Regions from separate parts of the Bradyrhizobium sp. IC4059 genome, predicted to be linked through region 1. Evidence: predicted binding sites of a transcription regulator. Region 1 holds the regulator's gene; each other region holds the start of a gene.

What was found. The regulator PhoB, encoded in region 1, activates phosphate uptake and scavenging genes when phosphate is short. The targets are predictions, from matches to a motif close to TGTCATNNANCTGTCAT.
Region 2: a site for PhoB is predicted at 2,642-2,658, ahead of I6F12_RS35600 (YbhN family protein). Genes of this name have one in related genera too.
Region 3: a site for PhoB is predicted at 2,879-2,895, ahead of I6F12_RS08225 (RNA degradosome polyphosphate kinase). Genes of this name have one in related genera too.

Annotation. Positions count from the first base shown of each region.
Region 1 is NZ_JADYVH010000009.1:189,872-196,898, reverse strand. It holds gene pstC (phosphate ABC transporter permease subunit PstC) at 1-781, shown strand, start outside; gene pstA (phosphate ABC transporter permease PstA) at 786-1,631, shown strand; gene pstB (phosphate ABC transporter ATP-binding protein PstB) at 1,628-2,449, shown strand; gene phoU (phosphate signaling complex protein PhoU) at 2,461-3,177, shown strand; gene phoB (phosphate regulon transcriptional regulator PhoB) at 3,200-3,907, shown strand; gene I6F12_RS26525 (GcrA family cell cycle regulator) at 4,207-4,719, opposite strand; gene I6F12_RS26520 (aspartate aminotransferase family protein) at 5,179-6,387, shown strand; gene argF (ornithine carbamoyltransferase) at 6,387-7,027, shown strand, end outside.
Region 2 is NZ_JADYVH010000020.1:52,361-59,387, forward strand. It holds gene I6F12_RS35595 (hypothetical protein) at 1-1,288, opposite strand, end outside; gene I6F12_RS35600 (YbhN family protein) at 1,388-2,470, opposite strand; gene I6F12_RS35605 (ferritin-like domain-containing protein) at 2,901-3,407, shown strand; gene I6F12_RS35610 (EAL domain-containing protein) at 3,621-6,020, shown strand; gene I6F12_RS35615 (hypothetical protein) at 6,025-6,459, opposite strand; gene I6F12_RS35620 (hypothetical protein) at 6,536-7,027, shown strand, end outside.
Region 3 is NZ_JADYVH010000002.1:480,337-487,363, reverse strand. It holds gene purN (phosphoribosylglycinamide formyltransferase) at 1-276, opposite strand, end outside; gene purM (phosphoribosylformylglycinamidine cyclo-ligase) at 291-1,364, opposite strand; gene I6F12_RS08235 (CDP-alcohol phosphatidyltransferase family protein) at 1,521-2,063, shown strand; gene I6F12_RS08230 (DnaA/Hda family protein) at 2,156-2,833, shown strand; gene I6F12_RS08225 (RNA degradosome polyphosphate kinase) at 2,969-5,158, shown strand; gene ppx (exopolyphosphatase) at 5,174-6,676, shown strand; gene I6F12_RS08215 (PepSY-associated TM helix domain-containing protein) at 6,681-7,027, opposite strand, start outside.

The DNA.
Region 1 (7,027 bases):
GCAGCGCTGGGCGCCCTCGGCCGATCCGCCGGTGCTCGGCGCGCTCGGGCCGATCTACGGCACGCTCGTCACCTCCTTCATCGCGATGCTGATCGCCATTCCCGTCGGTCTCGGCATTGCGATCTTCCTCACCGAGCTCTGCCCGCAATGGCTGCGGCGCCCGATCGGCATGGCGGTTGAGCTGCTCGCCGGCATCCCCTCGATCATCTACGGCATGTGGGGCTTCTTCGTGCTCGGCCCGTTCCTGGCCAACACCTTCCAGCCTTTCATGATCAGGGTGTTCGACGGCGTCCCCGTGCTGGGCGCGATCTTCGCAGGGCCCCCGTCCTATCTCAGCCTGTTCAACGCCGCGCTGATCCTCGCCATCATGGTGCTGCCCTTCATCACCTCGATTTCGGTCGACGTGTTCAAGACGGTGCCGCCGGTGCTGAAGGAAGCCGCCTACGGCGTCGGCTGCACCACCTGGGAGGTCGTCCGCAGCGTGGTGATCCCCTACACCCGCGTCGGCATCATCGGCGGCGTCATGCTGGCGCTGGGCCGGGCGCTCGGCGAGACCATGGCGGTGACCTTCATCATCGGCAACTCGTTCCGGATCTCCTCGTCGATCTTCGCGCCGGGCACGACGATTTCGGCGGCGATCGCCTCCGAATTTGCCGAGAGCGACGGCCTGCACCAGTCCGGCCTGATCCTGCTCGGCCTCCTGCTGTTCGTGCTGACGTTCTTCGTGCTCGCTGCCGCCCGTTTGATGCTGCTGCGCCTCGAAACCAAGGCCGGGAAGTGAAGCCATGAACCCGATCTATTCGCGCCGCCGCCGCTGGGACGTCGTCATTCGCGGCCTCTGCATCGCAGCCGCCGCCTTCGGCGTCACCTGGCTCGCGCTGATCCTGGTCACGCTGCTCTACAACGGCCTGGCCGGGCTCAACCTCCAGGTCTTCACAGCTGACACGCCGCCGCCCGGATCGACCGAGGGCGGCCTGCGCAACGCCATCGTCGGCTCGTTGATCATGACCGTGATCGGCGTCGGCATCGGCGCGCCGCTCGGCCTGTTCGCCGGCACCTATCTCGCCGAGTACGGCCGCAACGACAAGCTGACCTCGGTGATCCGGTTCATCAACGACATTCTCCTGTCGGCACCCTCGATCATCATCGGCCTCTTCATCTATGGCGCGGTGGTGGTGCCGATGCGCGGCTTCTCGGCGATTGCGGGCGCGCTGGCGCTTGCCGTCATCGTGATCCCGGTCGTCGTGCGCACCACCGAAGACATGCTACTGCTGGTGCCGAATCCGTTGCGCGAAGCTGCCAGCGCGCTCGGCCTGCCGCGCTCGCTGGTGATCAAGCGTATCGCCTATCGTGCCGCGCGCTCCGGCCTCATCACCGGCGTGCTGCTGGCGACCGCCCGCGTCGCCGGCGAGACCGCGCCGCTGTTGTTCACGGCACTGTCGAACCAGTTCTTCAGCCTCGGCCTGAACAAGACGATGGCGAACCTGCCTGTCACCATCAACAACTTCGTGCAGAGCCCCTACGAGTATTGGAAGCAACTCGCCTGGAGCGGCGCGCTGTTGATCACCCTGACCGTGCTTGCCCTTAACATTGGCGCGCGCATCCTTGGCGCCGAGAGGACTGCAAAATGAGTGAAATGTCTGTTTCCGTCAGCGCACCGACCGTTCATCCCGGCTCGCAGCCCCTGCCCGAGGCGCCCGCCAAGGTCACGGCGCGCAACCTCAACTTCTACTACGGCGACCACCACGCGCTGAAGAACATCAACCTGGCGCTCGGCACCAACCGCGTCACGGCGTTCATCGGCCCGTCCGGCTGCGGCAAGTCCACCCTGCTGCGCATCTTCAACCGGATGTACGACCTCTATCCGGGCCAGCGCGCCGACGGTCAGCTGTTGCTCGACCATACCAACATCCTCGACCCCAAGCTCGACCTCAACCTGCTCCGCGCCCGGGTCGGCATGGTGTTCCAGAAGCCGACGCCGTTCCCGATGACGATCTACGAGAACATCGCCTTCGGCATTCGTCTCTATGAGAAGATCTCCAAGTCCGAGATGGACGACCGCGTCGAGAAGGCGCTGCGCGGTGGCGCGCTGTGGAACGAGGTCAAGGACAAGCTCAATGCCTCCGGCCTGTCGCTCTCCGGCGGCCAGCAGCAGCGCCTCTGCATCGCCCGCACCGTCGCGGTGCGGCCCGAGGTGATCCTGTTTGACGAGCCCTGCTCGGCGCTCGACCCGATCTCGACCGCCAAGGTCGAGGAGCTGATCCAGGAATTGTCCGAGAACTACACGATCGCGATCGTCACCCACAACATGCAGCAGGCGGCGCGCGTTTCCGACAAGACCGCCTTCATGTATCTCGGCGAGTTGATCGAGTTCGACGACACCAGCAAGATCTTCACGTCGCCGAGCGATCGGCGCACGCAGGATTACATCACCGGCCGGTTCGGCTGAGGAGACGGAACATGGGTTCTGAACATACCGTAAAGGCTTTCGACAGCGACCTTCAGGAGCTCACCCGCCTGGTCGCCGAGATGGGCGGCATCGCCGAGCGCATGATCGTCGATTCCGTCGACGCGCTGATCCGCCGCGACGTCGCGCTCGGCCAGCGCGTCGTCGCCACCGACGTCGAGCTCGACGCGCTGCAGAAGCGCATCGAGGAGCGCGCCGTGCTCACCATCGCCCGCCGCCAGCCGATGGCCGTCGACCTGCGCGAGATCGTCGGCGCGATGCGCGTTGCGACCGATCTCGAGCGCATCGGCGATCTCGCCAAGAACATGGGCAAGCGCGTCGCGGCGCTGGAGACGGATTTCCATCCGCTCAAGCTGTTCCGCGGCCTGGAGCACATGACCGACCTCGTGCAGCAGCAGGTCAAGTCGGTGCTGGACGCCTATGCCGCGCACGACCTGCCGGCGGCGATGGCGGTGTGGAAGGGCGACGAAGAAGTCGACGCCATCTGCACCTCGCTGTTCCGCGAGCTCCTCACCTACATGATGGAGGATCCGCGCAACATCTCGTTCTGCATCCACCTGATGTTCTGTGCCAAGAACATCGAGCGGATCGGCGACCACGCCACCAACATCGCCGAGACCGTGTTCTACATGATCGAGGGCCAGGCGATCACCGACAAGCGGCCGAAGGGCGACATGACGACCTTCGCCACGACGGTGCCGAACACCTGACGACTTAAGGAGCTACGACCACATGGGCGCACGCATTATGGTGGTTGAGGACGAGGAAGCTCTCACCGAGCTTCTTCGCTACAACCTCGAAGGCGACGGCTATGACGTCGAGACGGTGATGCGCGGCGATGACGCCGACACCCGCCTCAAGGAGCACATTCCCGATCTGATCGTGCTCGACTGGATGCTGCCGGGCCTGTCAGGCATCGAGCTGTGCCGGCGGCTTCGGACCCGCCCCGAGACCAAGCAGCTGCCGATCATCATGCTCACCGCGCGCGGCGAGGAGAGCGAACGGGTGCGCGGGCTCGCGACCGGCGCGGATGATTATATCGTCAAGCCGTTCTCGGTGCCGGAGCTGCTTGCGCGCGTGAAGGGCCTGCTCAGGCGTGCGAGTCCCGAGCGCCTCGCCACCGTGCTCGCCTATGGCGATATCGAGCTCGACCGCGACAAGCGCCGCGTGGCGCGCTCGGGCCGGCCGATCGATCTCGGTCCGACCGAATATCGCCTGCTGGAGTTCTTCCTGGAGCATCCCGGCCGCGTGTTCTCGCGCGAGCAGCTGCTCGACAGCGTCTGGGGCCGCGACATCTACATCGACGAGCGCACCGTCGACGTGCATATCGGCCGCCTGCGCAAGCTGCTCAATCTTGGCCGCGAGCAGGACCCGATCCGCACCGTCCGCGGCGCCGGCTACGCGCTGGACGATCGCTTCGCGAAGGCTGAGCAGACGTAAGGCGCCAGCGACAGCTGGTTTGGCGAACTGCGGCGCCGATCTCGGCCGTCATCCCGGGGCGCGCGCAGCGTGAGCCCGGGATCTCAGCGCGAGCGCTTGCGCTGTTCGCGATTAGCCACAGGACGTGGTTTGGCGAAGACTCGGGGTGACCATCTCGCGCAACGATTGCGCCCCGCGGTTACGGATCCCGCATTCGCGGGGATGACACCGGGCGATTGGGAGCCGTCATCGTATGACGGCTGCAGTCTTGGCGATCAAGCTTGGCGATCAAAGCTTGGCGATCAGGGAATTCCGCAAGCTCACCGCGTGCCCGGTTTCGGTGCTGCGCGACGGCGATCCGCTGCGGGCTGATAGGCCACGCGCGAATGCTGGGCACAATAGGGCAGGCCGGAGAGCGCCTTGCCGCCGCAGAAGAAGAAATCCGGGCTCGAGGGATCGCCGACCGGCCAGTGGCAGGTCGCCTCGTTCAATTCCAGCAGCGACAGCCGCTGGCTCATCGGCACCACGTTGTCGTAGGTAACCGGCTCGGCTTCCAACTCGACCTCGAAGGCCTGCGCCAACGCGGTGTTGCCGCGCGCGACGGGGCGGGTCACCCGCATCATATGCTGCGCGGGCCGTGCCTTGCGCGGCCGCGGCGCTGCCGATGAAGGGCTCTTGGCGCGGCCGGACAGGCCGAGCCGGTGCACCTTGCCGATCACGGCATTGCGGGTCACATTGCCGAGCTCCGCCGCGATCTGGCTGGCCGAAAGTCCGGCCTCCCAGAGCTTCTTCAGCTGCTCGACGCGATCATCGGACCAGGTCAAAACCGTCATTGCACCCTTTCCCTCGCTGCGCGCCTGCCATCCTGGGGCCTTCGCAGCGAATGCTTTAGCCTTGAAAAACCCGTGCCGTCAGAATCCCTTAAGGCTCGCCGGGCGCGCTCAAGACGCCCGAACGTTTACGCCGGTACATGAGGACTTCTGGGATCAGAACTGCTGCACGAGATGTCGTATCTGACAGTCCAAACGCTACAATATGGCGTGACTCCCGCGCAAGAGTCCGCCGACTCGCTTCCACATGTTCCGTGGTGAAAAACCCGCAAAATCGGCACCGCAAGACTACGGAATCAGCGTTTCGCGAGGCTTTCCGGGCGGCATTGACACCCGTCTTGCCAGGCATAAGATAGTGCCACGTGCCGCCCTTAAAAGGCGGCACGTTTCGTTTTCCGGGGCCGGTCGATGGTGCGTCGCGCAATGCATGCCTCACACCGTCCGCAACATTCAAGTGACGTCATGACTAACAGCGCAGCGCCGCATTTGCTCCCCGTTTTCGCCAGGGCCGACCTCGGTTTCGAGCGCGGCGAAGGCTGCTGGCTGATCGCGACCAACGGCGATCGCTATCTCGATTTCACCTCGGGTGTCGCGGTGAATGCGCTCGGCCATGTCCATCCCGCGCTGGTCAAGGCGTTGCAGGAGCAGGCGACCAAGCTCTGGCACATGTCGAACCTGTTCCAGAGCCCTGACGGCGAGAAGCTCGCAAGCCGCCTCTGCAATGAGAGCTTTGCGGACTTCGTGTTCTTCTGCAATTCCGGCGCCGAGGCGCTGGAAGGCGTGATCAAGCTGGTGCGCCACCATCACTTCTCCAAGGGGCATCCGGAACGTTACCGCATGATCACCTTCGAGGGTGCCTTCCATGGCCGCACGCTGGCGACGCTCGCCGCCACCGGCTCTGCGAAATATCTCGAGGGCTTCGGTCCGCCGATGGACGGCTTCGATCAGGTGCCGCACGGCGACCTCGACGCCGTGAAGAAGGCGATTGGTCCGCACACCGCCGGCATTCTCATCGAGCCGATCCAGGGCGAGGGTGGCGTTCGTTCTGCACCTCACGCCTTCCTGAGGGCGCTGCGCGAACTCTGTAACGAGCGCGGCCTGTTGCTCGCCTTCGACGAGGTGCAGACCGGCATGGGCCGCACCGGCGAGCTCTTTGCCTACAAGCGCACCGGCGTCACACCGGATGTGATGTCGCTCGCCAAGGCGCTCGGCGGCGGCTTTCCGATCGGCGCGGTGCTGGCGACCGCGGACGCGGCGGCCGGCATGGGGCCCGGCTCGCACGGCTCCACCTTCGGCGGCAATCCGCTCGCGATCTCGGCTGCCAACGCCGTGCTCGATGTCATGCTCAAGCCCGGCTTCTTCGACCACGTGCAGAAGATGTCGCTGCTGCTCAAGCAGAAGCTCGCCTCCGTGATCGATCGTCATCCCGAAATCGTCAGCGAGGTGCGCGGCGAGGGCCTGCTGATCGGTATCAAGGCGGTGGTGCCCTCGGGCGATCTCGTCGCGGCGCTGCGCGCCGAAAAGCTGCTCACCGTCGGGGCCGGCGACAATGTCGTGCGCTTCCTGCCGCCCCTGATCGTCACGGAAGCGGAGATCGAGGACAGCGTCGGCCGGTTAGAGCGCGCCTGCGCTGCGATCTCCTCCAGCCAGACCAAGCGGGCGGCAAGCTGATGAGCACGACGCCCAACAAAGCTCCCAAGCACTTCCTGGACATCAACGAGCTGCCGCTCTCGGAGCTCAAGAGCATGCTCGCCGCCTCTTCGGCGATGAAGGCGAAGCAGAAGGCGCAGCAGCCGGTCAGGCCGCTCGAGGGCAAGACGCTGGCGATGATCTTCGAGCGTCCCTCGACCCGCACCCGCGTCTCGTTCGACGTCGGCATGCGCCAGCTCGGCGGCGAGGCGATCATGCTCACCGGCGCCGAGATGCAGCTCGGCCGCGGCGAGACCATCGCCGACACCGCGCGGGTTCTGTCGCGCTATGTCGACGCCATCATGATCCGCATCCTCAACCACGATGCGCTGCTGGAGCTTGCGGCCAACGCCACCGTGCCCGTCATCAACGGCCTGACGCGGCGTTCGCATCCCTGCCAGGTGATGGCCGACCTCATGACCTATGAGGAACATCGCGGCCCGATCGAGGGCAAGACGGTGGCCTGGGCCGGCGACGACAACAACGTGCTGGCGTCCTGGGCCCATGCCGCCGAGCGCTTCAAATTCCAGCTCAATGTCGCAACGCCGCCGGAGCTCGCACCGAAAAAGGCCATGCGCGACTGGATCAAGGCGACGGGCGCGCCGATCGTGCTCGGCACCGA
Region 2 (7,027 bases), on a different contig from region 1:
CAGGATTGGCATAGGAGACATAGACCACGTGCGAGAGGTCGCCGCCGACCAGCGGCTTCAGCGCCTCGCGCAGCTTGACGAAATTCTGCGGCAGCTCGCGCTGGAGCGCATCGCGGGAATCGTCGACGCTCGCCAACACGCCGGAGCGGCGGAACAGCGCGCGCTCGGTCGCGGTTTCGACGATGACGTCGGCGACGAGACCGGAGAAATAGACGTCGTTGGCACCGACCGAGAGCAGCACGAGGTCGAGCGTGCGATCGGGCTGGCGCTTCTTCGCCGCAGTGACGGCTTCCCGCAGCTCGGCGACTTGCGCGTTCACGCTGGTGTTGCAGACGCCGGTCTTGCCGGGCGGGCATTCGCGGGCGCGCTGCGAGCCGAGCAGCCCGTCGCCGATGCTGGCGCCGGTGCAGGCGAGCGGCAGGAAGGTCACGGCGATGTGGGTGTAGCGCACCGCGAGCGCCAGCGCGGTGCGCGCCTGATAGCTGTAGAGCGATCGATGGCACGGCGCATTGAACCAGAGCGCGCTGTAGCGTTGCCAGTTGGCGAGCGTATCCGGCGCCTCGCAGGCGCGGCCGCCCTTGAAGCCGTGGCGGCTCGGCCGGTAGTACTGCGCACCGGCGGTGCCGAGATAGGAGCGGAAGCAGAATCCTTCGTCCGACAGCGCCAGCGGCCGGTCCGGATTGCCTTCGCCGGAGGCGATGCTGTCGCCGAGACCTGCGATGAAGATGTCGCGGACCTGAATCTCGGTCTGGACCCGCTGGGTCGGATCGGAGCCGGCCGAGACATCGACGGTCGCAACCGTCGGCTTGCCGTAGCGGACGCGCAAATTGATCGGCTCGGCGCAGTCGAAGGTCGAGCTCTGCGGCCCGTCGCCGTCATCGAACGACCAGGCGCAGGTGGCGCCGACCGGCACCGCGCCGGTCAGGCGCACCGTCACGGGATGGTCGATCGGCGTGATGTAGTTCTCTTTGACATTATCGCGGGTGCAGGGCTGGTTGACCCGGCCCTGCAGGTCGATGCAGAGCCGGTTGACCATGTTGCGGGCCCAGCCGCGGCCCTCGCTCTGGAGCTCCAGGGACTGTTCGGCGGCCAGAATGCTGCGGTTGCGCGCGTTCTCGACATGGAGCAGGAAGTCGCGCTCCTCGCGGAATAGCCGGAAGCGGTTACGCACCTCCCAGCTGATCTGCATGGTGCCGGCGTCCTGCGCGGCGGCGCGCTCGGGCAAAGCAAGGATGCCGGCAAGCAGCACGGCGCCGGCCGAGAGGGTGCGAAGGAATACGGAAATCATGGCCCGCGTCTTCAACGGCAAAGTTGAGGCGGAAATAAGAGAGGATTGTGCCGCGGCCTGCAACCCTTGCCCGACGATTGCGGAGGTGGCGTCGGCGGCTCAGCGCTTGCTGGCCCGCCGTAGCAGCCGTTCGCGCTCCATCGGCGTCACCTCCTTGGGCAGGTTGGCCTGCGCGCAGGCTTCCGCCAGCCGCCGCCGCTCCTGCCACGGCGCGACCACATTCGTCCAAAGCTCGCGCGTGCCCATGATGGAGATGGCAAGGCCGAACGGGATCACGAAATAGAGAATACGGAACACCAGCAGCGTGGCCAGAAGCTCCTCGCGGCCGAACTGGGGCAGCGCCACGAGCATGGCGGCATCGAACACGCCGATCGAGCCCGGCGCGTGGCTGGCAAAGCCGATCAGGGTCGCCAGGATGAACACGACCGCGAGCGACATGAAGTCGATCGGCGGGTTGGCCGGCATCAAGAGGTACATTGCCGTGGCGCAGAAGCCGAGATCAACGACGCCGATCAGGATCTGCACCAAGGTCAGCGGCGCCGAGGGCAGCACCACCTTCCAGCCCTTCTGGCCGAGCTCACGGCGCTTCTCGCCCATGCAGAGCCAGACCAGATACGCGCCGATCGATGCGAGACCGCCGAGGGCGATCAACCGGTTGAGCGAGGAGGGCAGCTGATCCATCGAGGAGGCCGCGTCCGGATGGATGGCCATGCCGATCGAGAGCACGAAGATGTTACCGAGCCAGAAGGTCAGGCCGGACAGGAAGCAGATCTTCGCGACGTCGATCGCGTTCAGTCCGTAGTCCGAATAGATCCGGAAACGGATCGCGCCGCCGGTGAAGACCGTGGCGCCGATGTTGTGCCCGATCGAATAGGACGTGAAGCTGGACAGCGCCGCGATGCGATAGGGCACGTGCTTCTTGCCGATCGTTCGCAGCGCAAAATAGTCGTAGAAGGTCAGCGTACAGAACGCGAAGAAGACGCAGATCGCCGCCAGCCCGATGTTGCCGCGGGGAATCTCCGTCAACGCGGTCAGGATGACCCCGGTATCGATGCCCTTGAGCGTCCGCACCAGCGTGGTGATCGCAAACGCGATGATGAAGATGCTCGCGGCGACGCCGAGCCGTCGCCAGCCGATCCATCTATTGAAGCCGCGTTTCAGCGCGGGCAGCAGTCCGTGCATTCATCCTCCCGGCGGGGGGCAAGACCGACCGGGCCAGACATTGGCCGGTCGGGTGCGATCACGGCCAAAAGGCAGGCATCGATCGCTAGGCATGATCCAGCTCATTTAAGGCAAAATCAGCGGCTTGTGCAGCCCTTGACAACAATAGGTTCTGCGTTCGGCGGGCAACTTTGTCATACGCGGTTCATATCGGCGGCGCGTTAAGCATATGAGTCGCGAAACCAGGCTCCATCCGCGCGCTCACCGTGCCGATACGATCTCAGATCCCGGCGCCGTCCGCATTGTTCCAACGCAGAGCCGTATCGGCGTTTTTGGAACGTCGATGCCGCGTGGTCGTTAGCCTCCATCAGCAATCGAACATGGCGGAATACGCGGCTTTTTCGTGCAAGCCGGCGCCTCCGTGTTCCCAAGACCCGAGAGGATCGGAACGATGGGACTGTTCACAAAAGACATCAAGACCATGAACGACCTATTCGTACATCAGCTCCAGGACATCTATTACGCCGAGCAGCAGCTCACCAAGGCGCTGCCGAAGATGGCGACCAAGGCCACTGATCCGCAGCTGAAACAGGGCTTTTTGACGCACCTCGAGGAAACCAAGCAGCACGTTGCGCGGCTCGAGGAGGTCTTCAAGATGCACGGCGTCCCCGTGAAGGCGGTCGACTGCCCGGCCATCGACGGCATCATCGAGGAAGCCGACGAGACCGCCGGCGAAGTCGCCGACAAGGCGGTGCTCGACGCGGCCCTGATCAATGCGGCGCAGGCCGCGGAGCATTACGAGATCGTCCGCTACGGCAGCCTGATCGCCTGGGCCAAGCAGCTCGGCCGCAACGATTGTGCGGCGGTGCTCGCCAAGACGCTCGAGGAGGAGAAGGCGACCGACCAGAAGCTGACGACACTCGCCGAGAGCAAGGTGAATCTGCGCGCGGCGAGCTGAGTAGAGGAAACTACGAGCGCCGCGCGACGGTCCGCGCGGCGCTTGTGCTTGTTCGCTTCCCGCTGCCGTGGTGCTGCTTCGGTGCGCCGTCGCCAGGATCAGCAATGTGAGCGAACTCGCTCATCTTCCATTCACCACGTCCGGAGCAGGTTTGTAGCTGGTTACCGATCGTCCACCACTGTCGGCTCAAGTGCGGGTCGATAGGGGCCGGCAATGTATCAAGTTCTCTACTGTCTCACCGACGAGCATGACTGGCGACTGGTGGCCCTTGGGGGCGCGGTGTGCCTGCTCGCCAGCGCCGCGGCGATCAGCCTGTTTCAGCGCGCACGCGCGACGCACGGAGCCGGGCGTCTGGCCTGGATCGCCCTGGATGCGGCCGTGAGCGGATGCGGCATCTGGGCGACGCATTTCATCGCGATGCTCGCCTATGGCCCCGGGAGCGCCGGCGCCTACAATATCCCGGTGACAATTCTGTCGCTGATGCTTGCGATCTCCTTGACCTTCGTGGGCCTGAGCATCGCCGTGGCGTCCTCGCGCCCGGTGTGGATCGTCGTCGGCGGCGCCATCGTCGGCCTGGGTGTCGCGGCGATGCATTACACCGGCATGGCGGCGCTGGAGATGCCGGCACGGCTGGATTGGATCGGGAGCACGGTTGCCGCCTCGGTGCTGTTCGGAATCGTCTTCGCAGCGCTCGCGCTGTTCGTCGCCGCGCGAGGTGACGGCATTCGGCATGCGCTGAGCGCGACTGCTCTGTTGACGCTCGCGATCGTTGCCCATCATTTCACCGCGATGGGCGCGGTGCTGCTGACGCCGGACCCGACGATCGCGATCAGCGGGCTCTCGGTCCCGCCGGCCTCGCTGTCGTTCCTGACTGCCGGCGCCGCCGTCGCGATCATCGCGATTGCGCTCGTGGCCGCGCTGCTCGACCGCCGCGCCAAAGGCGAACTGGGCCGCCAGCAGATCGTGCTCGACAGCGCGCTGGAGAACATGTCGCAGGGGCTGTGCATGTTCGACGCGGAAGGCAAGATCATCCTGTTCAACGAGCGCTATGCCGCGATGCTCCGTCGAACCGACGTGCCGCTCGCCGGCCGCTTGCTGGTCGACGTGCTCAGGGAAGAGCAGGCCAAGGGCCAATGGCAGGGCGACGCCGATGAATTCTTCGCCCGCCTCGTCGCCGACGCGCGCGAGGGCCGCACCACGACCGACGTCGTCAACCGGTTCGGCCGCTCCATCCGGGTCGTCAACCAGCCGATGCAGGGCGGCGGCTGGGTCGCGACCTTCGAGGACATCACCGAATGGCTGGAGGCGCAGGCCAAGATCTCGCACATGGCGCGACATGACGCGCTGACCAGCCTGCCGAACCGCGTGCTGTTCCACGAACAGCTCGAGCAGGGGCTGCGCCAGACCAAGTCGGGCGACCAGCTCGCGGTGCTTTGCCTCGATCTCGATCACTTCAAGGACATCAACGACTCGCTCGGCCATCCCATCGGCGATGCGCTGCTCAAGGAGGTCGGCCGCAGGCTCGAGGCCACCGTCGGCGAACAGGACACCGTGGCGCGGCTCGGCGGCGACGAGTTCGCGGTGGTCCAGATCGGACGCTCCGAGGAGATCGCCGCGCGATCGCTTGCCGGACGCCTCGTCGAGGTGATCTCGGCGCCTTACCAGATCGACGACCATCAGATCGTGATCGGCGTCTCGATCGGCATCTCGCTGTCGCCGCAGGACGGTAGCAATCCGGACGAGCTGCTCAAGAACGCGGATCTTGCGCTCTATCGCGCCAAGGCGGATGGCCGCGGCACCTACCGCTTCTTCGAGACCGGCATGGATGCGCGTGCGCAGGCGCGGCGCCTTCTGGAAATGGATCTGCGCGCGGCGCTGCAACGCGACGAGTTTGAGGTCTATTACCAGCCGATCCGCGAGGTCGCCAGCGGTCGCGTCGTCGCCTTCGAGGCGCTGCTGCGCTGGAACCATCCGCAGCGCGGACTGATCGCGCCCATCAGCTTCATCCCGCTGGCCGAGGAGACCGGGCTCATCGTTCAGCTCGGCGAGTTCGTGCTGCGCTCCGCCTGTGCCGACGCGGCCACCTGGCCCGACGATGTCGATGTCGCCGTCAATTTGTCGCCTGTGCAGTTCAAGAGCCCGAACCTGATCGCGGGTGTGACCGAGGCGTTGGCCGCCTCGGGACTTGGTGCGCGCCGCCTCGAGCTCGAGATCACCGAATCCGTTCTGCTCCAGAACAGCGAGGCGACGCTGACGACCTTGCACGAGCTGCGCGCCATGGGCGTGCGGATCTCGCTCGATGATTTCGGCACCGGCTATTCGTCGCTGAGCTATCTGCGCAGCTTCCCGTTCGACAAAATCAAGATCGACCGTTCCTTCGTGTCGGAGCTGGCGACGCGCGAGGATTCCATGGCAATCATTCGCGCCGTGACCGGCCTCGGCCGCAGCCTCGGCATCGTCACCACGGCGGAGGGCGTCGAGAACGACGCGCAGCTCGAGCTGCTCCGGCGCGAGGGCTGCACCCAGGCGCAGGGTTATCTGTTCAGCAAGCCGCGGCCCGCCTCGGATGTCGCGATCATGCTGGAACGGCCGCGGCTGCGCGCGTCGGCTTGAGAGGTCAGCTTCGGCGCAGCGCAAAATGCGCGCCGCAGAACGCCATCACGGCGCCGAGACACAGGGCGGCAAGCCCGGCGAGCACGCCCGAGACGGTCGGGATCGGGCTCGGCGCCGACGCCGCCTGACCCGCTCCCGCAAGCAGCAGCACGCCGACCGCGATCAGGAATTGCCGCATCCGCTGCGGGATCTGTCCGGAGACGGCGCTCTGCATCAGGCTCGCCGTGAAATAGCCGCCGGAGAAGCCGACGGTGGCGATCAGCCACCAAGCGATGGCGGCGCCCGCCGGAATGAAATCATGCGTGTCGGAGCGCCAGAGGCGGCCGAGATCGAGACCGTAGCGCGCGCCCAGCATGTGCACCGCGAGCGCCAGCAACACACCGGAGATCATCGCGGCGCCGAGAATCAGGCGGCGCGGAAAAAAGGTCGTCTCAGCCATGCCTCGCTTGTAGGATGGCCGGGGGCGATCGCGCAAGCCGATCGCCCAAGCGATCGCCCATGGGTTCGTTGACGACATGCCGGGAGCGGAAGCGGGTTCGACCACGAGCTATGCCTACAAGGCCTCGCTGATCGGCTCGGCGCATCGCTTCGAGTTGACGGAGCAGGGGCTGTCCTGGCACATCGCCGGCCGCTCCGGCCTGTGGCGCTATGACGAGATTTCGGCGATCCGGCTGTCGTTCCGCCCGGTGTCGATGCAGCAGCACCGCTTCCGCGCCGATATCAGCCGCACGGGCGGCGGCCGCATCGCGATCCTGTCGACGAGCTGGCAGACCGCGGCGCTGATGGCGCCGCAGGACAACGGTTTTCGCGATTTCCTGATCGAGCTGCATGCGCGGATGGCCAAAGCCGGCAGCCGCGCCGAATTGACCGCGGGCCTCGGCCGCAAAACCTATGCGGCGGTGCTGGTGTTCCTGGCCGTGCTCGCTGTGGCAATGGCGGGGCTGTTGATCCGCGCGCTTCTGACCGGCGAGCTCGCGGGCGTGCTGTTCATCCTCGGCTTCGCCGCG
Region 3 (7,027 bases), on a different contig from region 1:
CATGAAGCCGCCGAGACAAATCAGCTCGATGCCGTGCTTGTCGAGCGCGGCCTGCAGCACCGTCTCGAAGCCGGCGCGGTCCTTGCCGAACGGCTTGCTTTCGATCACCTCGGTGGTCACGCCGCTCGCCCGGGCGCGTTCGAGGCCGGGCGCATCGGCCTTGTTCGAGATGACGAGCGAGATCTCCGCCGGGAAATCCGCGGCGGCGGCTGCCCTGATCAGCGCAGCCATGTTGGAGCCGCGCCCGGAAATCAGGATGGCGACGCGGCGCTTCATCACGGCGCCAGTCATTATAGCGCCATGTCGAGGTGGCCGTTATAGACGACGCGGTGCTCGCCCTCGGCCGGAATCACGGTGCCGAGCTGCGCCACGGTCTCGCCTGCGTCGGTGAAGACTTCGACGACCTTGTCGACCTTGTCGGGCTCGACGATCGCGATCATGCCGATGCCGCAATTGAAGGTGCGCAGCATTTCCAGCTCGGCGATGCCGGCTTGGGCCGCCAGCCATTTGAACACCGGCAGCACCGGCAGGCGTGCCAGGTCGATGCCGACACCGAGATGCTTCGGCAGCACGCGCGGGATGTTGTCGGTGAAGCCGCCGCCGGTGATGTGGGCGAGCCCCTTCACCGCCCCGGTCTCGCGGATCGCGCGCAGGCAGGATTTCACGTACAGCCTGGTCGGCGTCAGCAGCGCGCCGCCGAGCGTCATCACCGGCGCGAACGGCGCCTGCGCCTCGAAGCCGAGGCCCGACTGCTCGACGATCTTGCGGACCAGCGAGAAGCCGTTGGAATGCACGCCGGACGAAGCGAGACCGATCACGGCATCGCCCGCGGCGATGTCCTTGCGCGGCAACAACGTACCGCGCTCGGCGGCGCCGACGGCAAAGCCGCCGAGATCGTAGTCGCCGTCCTTGTAGAGGCCGGGCATTTCGGCAGTCTCCCCGCCGATCAAAGCGCAGCCGGATTCGCGGCATCCCTCCGCAACGCCCGCGACGATGGCGGCCGTGGCCTCCGGATCGAGCTTGCCGCAGGCGAAATAGTCCAGGAAAAACAGTGGCTCGGCGCCCTGGACCACGAGGTCGTTGACGCTCATGGCGACGAGGTCGATGCCGATGCCGCCATGCAGGCCGGTCTCGATCGCGATCTTGACCTTGGTGCCGACACCGTCGGTCGCGGCCACGAGGACCGGATCCTTGAAGCCGGCCGCCTTGAGGTCGAACAAGCCGCCGAAACCGCCGATCTCGGCATCGGCGCCCGGCCGCGCGGTGGCGCGCACCATCGGCTTGATCAGGTCGACCAGGCGGTTGCCCGCGTCGATATCGACGCCTGAATCGGCGTAAGTGAGGCCGTTTTTGCGGTCGGTCATGCCCGATTTCCAGTGGGTTTGCGGCTGGTTACGTTGAATTCCGGGGACGCGCAATGGCTCGCATGGCGCTCCCCGCTATACTATGTAGACATATCAACCGGTTCAGCCTGCAACGGGCCGGATTTGAGGTCAGAACCGGTGCCGGGAAGCGCTTTCGTGAGTATTCCGAATATCATTACCTTGGGCCGCATCATGCTGGTCCCGATCATCGTCTGGGCCATCGTGTCGAGCCAAATGGAGGTGGCGTTCGCCGTCTTCCTGATCGCCGGCATCAGCGATGCCGTGGACGGCTTTTTGGCCAAGCGCTTCAACATGACGAGCGAGCTCGGCGCCCTGCTCGATCCGCTCGCCGACAAGGCGCTGCTGGTCTCGATCTACATGGCGCTCGGCATCTGGGGCGCGATCCCGCGCTGGATCGTGATCCTGGTGGTCTCGCGCGACATCATGATTGTCGCCGCCGTGATCGTGTCCTGGTTGTTCGACCGGCCGGTCGAGATGAAGCCGTCGAAAGTCTCCAAGCTCAACACGGTGGCACAAGTGGCATTCGCAGCTTTGGTGCTGGCGGCGCTTGCCTTCGGCTTCAAGCCCGCGCCTTATGATATCATCCTGATGGGTCTCGTCACGATCTTCACGCTCTCCTCCGTGTCGCTCTATCTCGTCGAGTGGCTGCGGCACATGAGCACGATCGAGGCCAAATGAGCGGGGAAGCAGCCCAGCAAAAGGCCAAGTCCCGCACCATCAAGTCGAATCTCTACAAGCGGGCCGGCGCGCCGGCATGGAGCAGAGCAAGCGTGGCAGGCCGCGTTCATCCCCGACAATTGGCGTTTGCGCTTCCGCATGCGGAGAGCCTCAGCCGGGACAACTTCCTCGAAGGCCCCGCCAATGCGGCCGGTCTAGGCCTCATCGACGGCTGGCCGGAATGGCCGAACCGGATCATGTGGCTGGCGGGCCCGGAAGGAAGCGGCAAGAGCCATCTCGCCGCGATCTGGGCCGAGGAAGCCGGCGCCCGCTCGACCACCGCCAATGCGCTGACCGCGACGGACGTGCCCGGCGCGCTCGCCACCGGCGCGCTGGTGGTCGAGGATCTCAAGGCTGGGGACTTCGACGAGCGTGCCCTGTTTCACCTGATGAACCTCGCCCGCGAGGACGGCGCGTACGTCCTGTTCACCGGCCGCGAGGCGCCGGCCGCGCTTCCGATCGAGCTTCGCGACCTGCGCTCGCGCCTGCGGGCCGTTCCGGCGGTCACGCTGCTGCCTCCCGACGACCAGCTGTTCCGCGGCCTCATCGTCAAGTTCTGCGCCGACCGCCAGCTCAATGTGGACGAGAGCGTGGTCGGCTACCTCGCGACGCGCCTGGAGCGGTCCTCGGCTGCCGCCCGGCGGGCCGTCGAGCTGCTCGACAGCGAAGCCCTGCGGCTCGGCCGTCCCGTCACCCGGGCGCTGGCCGCCGAGCTGCTCCGGGACGCCTGACAAGCTCGCGGGCCCGCTTGACGCGGCGCGGGGGCGGAACATCAATGTCATCGAAACGTCATCGCTCTAACACATGCTCCCGCCGATTTTTGCGCTTGAGTCGCAATTGGGGTGAACTGGATGGACCGACTTCTGATGGACTCTGCGCAAGCTGTTGAAACGAAAGAGAAAGCCCCGGAAACCGAGAGCCTTCCGGCGATCGCGTCCAGTCCCGAGCGGTTCATCAACCGCGAGCTGTCCTGGCTGCATTTCAACCGCCGCGTCCTGGAGGAATCGGTCAACCCGAGCCACCCCGTGCTGGAGCGGGTGCGATTCCTGTCGATTTCGGCCAATAACCTCGACGAGTTCTTCATGGTTCGCGTCGCCGGCATCAAGGCCCAAGTCCGCGAGGGCATCGCCGAGCGCAGCCCCGACGGCCTGACGCCGTCCGAACAGCTCGCGCTGATCAACCGCACCGTCTCCCAGCTCGCCTCCGACCAGCAGGCGATCTGGCGCGACCTGCGCGCCACGTTGGCCGAGGTCGGCATCGTGCTGGTCGACGGCAAGGACGTCACAAAGGCGGAACGAACCTGGATCGAGGACTACTTCCTCCACAACGTGTTCCCTCTCCTGACCCCGCTGGCGATCGATCCGGCCCACCCCTTCCCGTTCATTCCGAGCCTCGGCTTCACCATCGCACTGCAGCTCACGCGCGCCGCTGACGGCAAGCAGATGAACGCGCTGATCCGCATGCCCGGCAAGATCGACCGCTTCATCCGCCTGCCGGCGGATGGCACGGTGCGCCTGATCTCGCTGGAGCAGGCCACCGCCCTGTTCATCAACCGCCTGTTCCCCGGCTACAATCTGCACGGCCAAGGCGCCTTCCGGATCATCCGCGACTCCGAGCTCGAAATCGAGGAGGAGGCCGAAGATCTCGTCCGCCTGTTCGAGACCGCACTGAAGCGCCGCCGCCGCGGATCGGTGATCCGGCTCGAGATCGACGCCAAGATGCCGGAGCAGCTGCGCAGCTTCGTGCAGCACGCGCTCTCCGCCGCCGACGACGAGATCTTCCTGGTCGACGGCGTGCAGGCGATGAACGAGCTCTCGCAGCTCACCCGCCTCGACCGGCCCGACCTCGAATTCACCCCTTACGTGCCGCGCCACCCCGAACGCGTGCGCGAGCATGGCGGCGACATCTTCGCCGCGATCCGGCAGAAGGACCTGATCGTCCACCATCCCTACGAGTCGTTCGACGTGGTGGTGCAATTCCTGCAGCAGGCCACGCGCGACCCCGACGTCGTTGCGATCAAGCAGACGCTCTACCGCACCTCTAACAATTCACCGATCGTGCGCGCGCTGGCCGAAGCGGCCGAGGCCGGCAAATCAGTCACCGCGCTGATCGAGCTGAAAGCGCGGTTCGACGAAGAAGCCAACATCCGCTGGGCACGCGATCTCGAACGCGCCGGCGTGCAGGTCGTCTACGGCTTCCTCGAATTGAAGACGCACGCGAAGCTCTCGATGGTGGTGCGCCGCGAGGGCGGCAGCCTGACGACCTACGTCCATACCGGCACCGGCAATTATCACCCGGTCACCGCGCGCATCTACACCGATCTCTCCTACTTCACCTCGGACCCGACGATCGGCCGCGATGCCGCGCGCGTGTTCAATTTCATCACCGGCTATGCCGCGCCGAGCGATCTGGAAAAGATGGCGGTGTCGCCGCTGACCTTGCGCAAGCGCATCATCGAGCACATCCAGGGCGAGACCGCACATGCGCGGCATGGCCGTCCCGGCGCGGTCTGGATGAAGATGAACGCGCTGGTCGATCCCGATATCATCGACGCGCTCTACGAGGCCTCGCAGGCCGGTGTCCAGGTCGAGCTCGTGGTGCGCGGCATCTGCTGCCTCAGGCCCGGCATTCCCGGTCTGTCGGAGAACATCCGCGTCAAGTCGATCATCGGCCGCTTCCTGGAACATGGCCGAATCTACTGCTTCGGCATGGGCCAGGGACTGCCGAGCGCGAAAGCGGCTGTGTATATCTCGTCCGCCGACATGATGCCGCGCAACCTTGACCGCCGCGTCGAGGTGCTGTGTCCGCTGCAAAATCCGACGGTGCATCAGCAGGTTCTCGAGCAGATCATGGTCGCGAACCTGAAGGACAATGAGCAGAGCTGGCAGTTGTTGCCGGATGGGTCTTCAACGCGTATGAAGACCGCGAAGGGCGAGGAGCCTTTCAACGTCCACAACTACTTCATGACGAATCCGAGTCTGTCTGGCCGTGGAAAGTCGCTCAAGGAATCCTCGCCGCGTCGTCTCACGCGCCGGAACGAACGTCATCAATCCTGATCGGGGGTTTGCGACGTGAAGCGGCCGCGCAAGCGCGGCTCGAGCGTCGCGGTTATCGACATAGGCTCCAACTCGGTCCGCCTCGTCGTCTACGAGGCGCTGGCGCGCAGCCTGATCCCGATCTTCAACGAGAAGACGCTGTGCGGCCTCGGGCGCGAGGTGCAGAGCACGGGCCTGCTCGCGCCCGACGCCATCGACAAGGCGCTGACCTCGCTGAAACGGTTTCGCGCGCTGTGCCGGGTGATGAAGGTCGGACGCGTGTTCGCGATCGCGACCGCCGCATGCCGCGACGCCTCCAACGGCCCCGATTTCATCGCCAGGGCCGAGCGGATCTGCGCGGTGAAGATCGAGATCCTGTCGGGCTCGCGCGAAGCACGACTGTCCGCGCTCGGCGTGATCTCCGGCATCCACCATCCAGACGGCATCGTCGGCGACCTCGGCGGCGGCTCGCTCGAGCTGATCGACGTGCGCAGGAACGCCGTACGCAGCGGCGTGACGCTGCCGCTCGGCGGCCTCGCACTGCAGGACCTCGCCCACAAATCGCTCAAGCGCGCCGACCGCATCGTGCGCGAGGAGATCGACGGGGTCCAGTTACTCACTGCCGGCCGCGGTCGCACCTTCTATGCCGTCGGCGGCACCTGGCGCGCGCTCGCGCGCATCCACATCATCCAGAGCGGCTATCCGCTCCAGGTGATGCACGGCTATTCCATTCCGGCTGCCGAGGCGCTCGACTTCTCGCGCCGCCTGCGGCGCCTCGCCGCCGCCGACATGCTTGCCGACATCGAGATCGTCGCCGATGCGCGGCGCCCTCTCCTCACCTATGCGGCGCTGGTGCTCGAGCACATCATCCGCGTCGCGAAGCCAAAGAACATCGTGTTCTCCACCTTCGGCGTGCGCGAGGGCCTGCTGCACGAGAAGCTGCCCGAGACCGAACGCAACAAGGACGGGCTGATCTGCGCGGCGGAGGAGCTGAACCAGCTGCTGTCGCGTTCGGCCAGGCACGCGCGCGAGCTGATTGCCTGGACCGACCGCTTGGTGCGCGTCGTCAAGCTGCGCGAGACGGAAGTGGACCGCCGCCTCCGCCACACCGCGTGCCTGCTCTCCGACATCGGCTGGCGCGTGCATCCCGATCATCGCGGCGAGCAGACGCTCAGCCTCGTCGTCAACGGCAATTTCGGCGCGATCACCCACACCGAACGCGCCTTCGTCGGCCTGTCGGTGTTCTATCGCTATGCCGGCCTCAGCGAGGAAAACCAGCCGCCGATCACCATGCAGGAGCTGCTGACGCCGGCCCAGCTCGAACGCGCGCGCCTCCTGGGCGCTGCGTTCCGCGTCGCGCATCTGATCTCGGCCGCACGTCCCGGCGTCCTGCCAGCCACGCATTTCCGCAGCCAGGGCCGCAAATTGATGCTGGTGTTCGAGCACCGGCTCGGCGACCTCGTCGCCGACCGCGTCGGCAGCCGCTTCCGTCAGCTCGCCCGCCTGGTTGGCCGCGCCGGTTCAATCGTCAGGCGCTGACCTCTCAGCCGGGCCTCATCTTCCCGGGCCGTCTCTTGAGCCACATCATCGCGCCGCTGACGAAGAGGACTAGCGGTGCGAAGCCGGCCGCGAACACCAGCAGGCGTCCTGCGAATCCGAACGTCGCGCCATTGTGGAGCCAGAGCTGCTCGGCGAGATAGCGGTCCCCCATCGACATGGTGCCCGGCGTGCGGTCGTGCACCACAGCGCCGCTCCACGGATCGAGCCAGATCGCTCCACGCGACCGCACCGCGGGATCAGCTCCATCAGGACGGAATTGCACCCGCCAGGTGTTGCGCGTTGCGGTCGGCGGATTGAGCATGGCGACCGTCGCACCGGGCTTGACCTCTT